Regions from separate parts of the Roseateles sp. DAIF2 genome, predicted to be linked through region 2. Evidence: predicted binding sites of a transcription regulator. Region 2 holds the regulator's gene; the other holds the start of a gene.

Region 1 (2,390 bases), 1.6 Mb from region 2:
GAGCTCATGAAGTCGAAGCTCGACAGCACCTCGTAGAACTCGATCGCGCGCGCTTCGCGGTCGATCTCGTTCAGGGCCAGGCCCATCGCGACGCGCATGAAGAAGGCCTGGGGCATCTCGATGCGCTGGTCGCCGATATGCAGGAAGTAGCGATCGAACAGGGTCTGCAGGCCCAGGTAGTCGAACTGCAGGTCGCGGTCCGCCTTCAGCGCGGCGCCCAGCTTGACCAGGTCGTACTGCTGCAGCTTCTCGTCCAGCAGTTCGGCCTGCACGCCCTTCTTGATATAGCCGGGGAAGTACTCGGCGTAGCGGGTCTGCATCTGCTCCTGCGTCACGTCCTCGCCGAGGATCTCGCGGCGGATCGTGTGCATCAGCAGGCGGGCGGTGGCGCGGGTGTAGCCGGGGTCCTTCTCGATCAGGGTGCGAGCGGCCAGGATGGCGGCCTTGTAGACCTCGTCCATCGGCACGCCGTCGTACAGATTGCGCTTGGTCTCGGCGATGATGGGCTCGGGCTTCACATCGGCGCCCAGGTTGGCGCAGCTGCTCGAGATCAGGGCCGCGAGCTTGGCCAGGTCCAGCGGCACGCGCTGGCCGCCGTCGATCACCGTCAGGCCGGTGTCCTGCACGCCGGCGGCGGTGATGTCCACCTCGCCCTTGGCCAGACGCTCCTGCGCACGGCGCTCGCGGTACAGCACATAGGCGCGCGCCACCTCATGGTGGCCGCCGCGCATCAGGCCCAGCTCGACCTGGTCCTGGATGTCCTCGATATGGAAGGTGCCGCCGGCCGGGCGCGAGCGCAGCAGCGCGCGCACCACGTTCTCGGTCAGGCCGTCCACCGTCTCGCGCACGCTCGCCGAGGCCGCACCGCTGGTGCCATGCACCGCCAGGAAGGCCTTCATCAGCGCCACGGCAATCTTGCTGGGCTCGAAGGACACCACCGCGCCATTGCGACGGATGATCTGATAGGCCTGGTAGACGGACGGTTTACCCGGACCGCCGCTCGCGCCGTGAGCGGGGTTGTGGGCGGCCGCGTCCGATGCGGTGCTGGCGACAACGGTTTGCATAGATGTCCTCGTCTGTGTCTTGTTCAGAAAACGCGGTTCCGGAGCAAGCGGCGCGCTGCCCTGGATTCGCATTCGGTTTTGTTGCTGGCTAGAGGCGACCGGGCGGGCGCGCGACTCAAGTCGCGCACTACCGGCACCCCTCTTTCTGCTGACCTCGTTGCCCACCCGGAGCGCCTGGTCACCGAGGTGAGGGCGCCGGGCGAAACGGCTGCATAGGAGTGAGGCATGTCAGGTCTTGCCGAGGTCAGAAGGATACCACGAGGAACACTATATCTAGCGGACATGGCAGCTTCAAGCACTACCAATAGCGTTCAAACCCCGTTGACCTAGGGATGGGATCGCGCTAGCGATCAACCCAGCGCGGCGCCGGCGGCGGCGCGGCCATGCGACTCGCGCGATGAACAGGGGCCTCGCGCGCGCAAGGCCGCGCCGGCGCTCGCTCGCAGCGCGAAACCGGCCGCCAGGCCGCGCCAATATTGGCGCGGCGTGCGCGGCTCAGGCGCCCTCGCCGTCCGCGCCGGACCCCTCGGTGATGCCCAGGCGCGCCATGCGGTAGCGCATCTGGCGCAAGGAAAGCCCCAGGGAAGCCCCGGCCGCGGTGCGGTTGAAACGGTGTCGTTCCAGAGATCGCAACAGGATGTTGCGCTCCACCTCGTCCAGGTACAGGGCCAGGTCTTGCGGCAACGCCTCTTCTTCCGCCCGCTCGCCGGCGGCCGGCCGCGCCTCGACGGCCGGCTGCGGCGGCTCGGCCGCATCGAGCGCGCCGAGCTGCGAGTCGTCCAGCAGCGCCTCGGGCAGGCCCAGGTCCTCCGCCCCGATGTTCTCGCCGCCCGAAAGCGCCAGCGCGCGGTGCAGCAGGTTCTCCAGCTCGCGCACATTGCCCGGGAAGGCATAGCGCGCCAGCTGCGCCAGCGCCGCCGCGGCCAGACGTGGCGGCGGCGAGACGCCGGCATCGCGCGCGATGCGCTCCAGCACCCGCTCGCTGATCGCGGCCAGGTCCTCGATGCGCTCGCGCAGCGGCGGCACGCGGATCTGGATCACGTTCAGGCGGTAGAACAGATCCTGGCGGAAGCGCCCGGCCGCCACCTCGGCGCCCAGGTCCTTGTGGGTGGCGCTGAGGATGCGCACATTGACCGGAGCCTCGGCCACCGCGCCGACCGGCCGCACCGAGCGCTCCTGGATCGAGCGCAGCAGCTTGCTCTGCATCGCCAGCGGCAGGTCGCCGATCTCGTCCAGGAACAAGGTGCCCTCATGCGCGGCCTGGAAGAAGCCCTCGCGGTCCTCATGTGCGCCGGTGAAGGCGCCCTTGCGGAAGCCGAAGAACTC
Region 2 (2,390 bases):
CTATGGCCTGAACGCCAAGGAAGAGATCGACTACGACGCGATGGAAGCCCTGGCCCGCGAGAAGAAGCCCAAGCTGATCATCGCCGGCGCCTCGGCCTACAGCCTGCGCATCGACTTCGAGCGCTTCGGCAAGATCGCCAAGGAGATCGGCGCCTACTTCATGGTCGACATGGCGCATTACGCCGGCCTGATCGCCGCGGGCGCCTACCCGAACCCGGTGCCGCATGCCGACGTGGTGACCTCCACCACCCACAAGAGCCTGCGCGGCCCGCGCGGCGGCATCATCCTGACCAATAGCGAAGAGATCGCCAAGAAGATCAATTCGGCCATCTTCCCGGGCATCCAGGGCGGCCCGCTGATGCATGTCATCGCCGGCAAGGCCGTGGCCTTCAAGGAAGCGCTGTCGCCTGAGTTCAAGGCCTACCAGGAACAGGTGGTCAAGAACGCCAAGGTGCTGGCCGAGACCCTGATCGAGCGCGGCCTGCGCATCGTCTCCGGTGGCACCGAGAGCCATGTGATGCTGGTCGACCTGCGCCCCAAGGGTCTGACCGGCAAGGAAGCCGAGGCCATCCTGGGCGCCGCCCACATGACCTGCAACAAGAACGGCATCCCGAACGACCCGCAAAAGCCGATGGTCACCAGCGGCATCCGCTTAGGGACCCCGGCGATGACCACGCGCGGCTTCAAGGAAGAGCAGGTGCGCGCCACCGCCCACCTGATCGCCGATGTGCTGGACAAGCCGCATGACGAGGCCAACCTGGCCGCGGTGCGCGAGAAGGTCGCGGCCCTGACCCGCGACTTCCCGGTCTACCGCTAAGCCGCGCCCGAAGCCCGCCGATGCGCTGCCCCTTCTGTACCCATACCGAGACCCAGGTCGTCGAGACCCGGGAGTCGGATGAGGGCGATGTGGTGCGGCGCCGGCGGCGCTGCCTGGGCTGCGACAAGCGCTTCACCACCTACGAGCGAGCCGAGATCGCGCTGCCCGCGGTGGTAAAGAAGGACGGCACCCGGGCCGACTTCGACCCGAGCAAGCTGCGCGCCTCGATGCAGCTGGCGCTGCGCAAGCGGCCGGTGAGCATCGAACTGATCGATGCGGCCCTGGCCCGCATCGAGGAAAAGCTGCTGACCAGCGGCGCGCGCGAGCTGCCCTCCACCAAGCTCGGCGAGCTGGTGATGCGCGAGCTGAAGAAGATCGACAAGGTCGCCTATGTGCGATTTGCCTCGGTCTACCGCAGCTTCGAGGATGTCGACGAGTTCCGCCAGCTGATCCGCGACATCTGATCCAGCCCCTCTGAAAAGGGGGGATGCATCCCCCGACGGCAGGAAAGAAAGCGCCGAGCGCGCCTTCTAGATTGGGTTCATGCTCAGTCGCCCCAGCCCTCATCCCTCGCTCCCGCAACGCGGCCTCAGCCTGGTCGAGAGCTGCGTTGTCTGCCTGATCCTGGGCATCCTGCTGGCCACCGCCCTGCCCGCGATGCAGCGGCTCATGCAGGGCCAGCGGTTGCAGCAGATCGCCCACACGCTGATGACCGATCTGCAGCAGGCCCGCAGCGATGCGGTGCGGCGTTCGGACAGCGTGCATTTCCGCTTCAGCCGCCATGCCCTGGGCAGCTGCTATGTGATCCATGGCGGCAGCTCCGGCGATTGCCGCTGCAGCGATGCCGGCCAGGCCGTCTGCAGCGATCCGGCCCTGCTGCTCAAGCTGCAATGGCTGCCCGCCAGCCTGGAGGCCAGCATCAGCGCCAATGTGGCGAACCTGAGCTTCCAGCCGCGCCAGGGCGCGGTCACCTCCACCGGAAGCATCGACATCGTGGCCAGCAACGGCCAGTCGATCCGCCATGTCGTCAGCATCGCCGGCCGGGTGCGCAGCTGCTCGCCCAATGGCAGCGTCGGCGGCCTGCCGCGCTGCGCGACCTGAGGCCTGGCCATGAACATCGCCACCCCACATCGCCAGGGCTTCACCTTGATCGAGGTGATGCTGGCCGTCGTCATCGCCAGCATCCTGGCCGCGTTGACCCTGCCCTCCTACCAGCGCATGGTGCAGAAGGGCCGCCGCGCCGATGCGATCGCGGCGCTGACCACAGTGCAGCAGGCCCAGGAGCGCTGGCGCACCAACCAGGCCAGCTATGCCGACACATTGGACTCGCTGGGCATCCGCTCGGCCGAATCGCCCGCGGGCTACTACCAGATCCGGCTCAGCGAGGTCAGCCACAGCGGCTACACGATCACGGCCACGCCGGTCGAGCGCCGCGTGCAGGCGCAGGATCGGTCCTGCGCCGCCATCACCGTGGTCGCGGAACGCGGTCAGGTGCAGTACGGCGGCAGCAATGCCGCCGGCACCCCCACCACCGAGTGCTGGGCCCGATGAGAGCCGCACGCCGCGCCCCTCG

What was found. The regulator NrdR, encoded in region 2, represses ribonucleotide reductase genes. The targets are predictions, from matches to a motif close to CACNANATNTNGTG.
Region 1: a site for NrdR is predicted at 1,330-1,343, ahead of G8A07_RS06375 (ribonucleoside-diphosphate reductase subunit alpha). Genes of this name have one in related genera too.

Annotation. Positions count from the first base shown of each region.
Region 1 is NZ_CP049919.1:1,356,892-1,359,281, reverse strand. It holds gene G8A07_RS06375 (ribonucleoside-diphosphate reductase subunit alpha) at 1-1,064, opposite strand, end outside; gene G8A07_RS06370 (sigma-54 dependent transcriptional regulator) at 1,560-2,390, opposite strand, start outside.
Region 2 is NZ_CP049919.1:2,977,019-2,979,408, reverse strand. It holds gene glyA (serine hydroxymethyltransferase) at 1-817, shown strand, start outside; gene nrdR (transcriptional regulator NrdR) at 838-1,281, shown strand; gene G8A07_RS13585 (GspH/FimT family pseudopilin) at 1,361-1,918, shown strand; gene G8A07_RS13580 (type IV pilin protein) at 1,928-2,368, shown strand.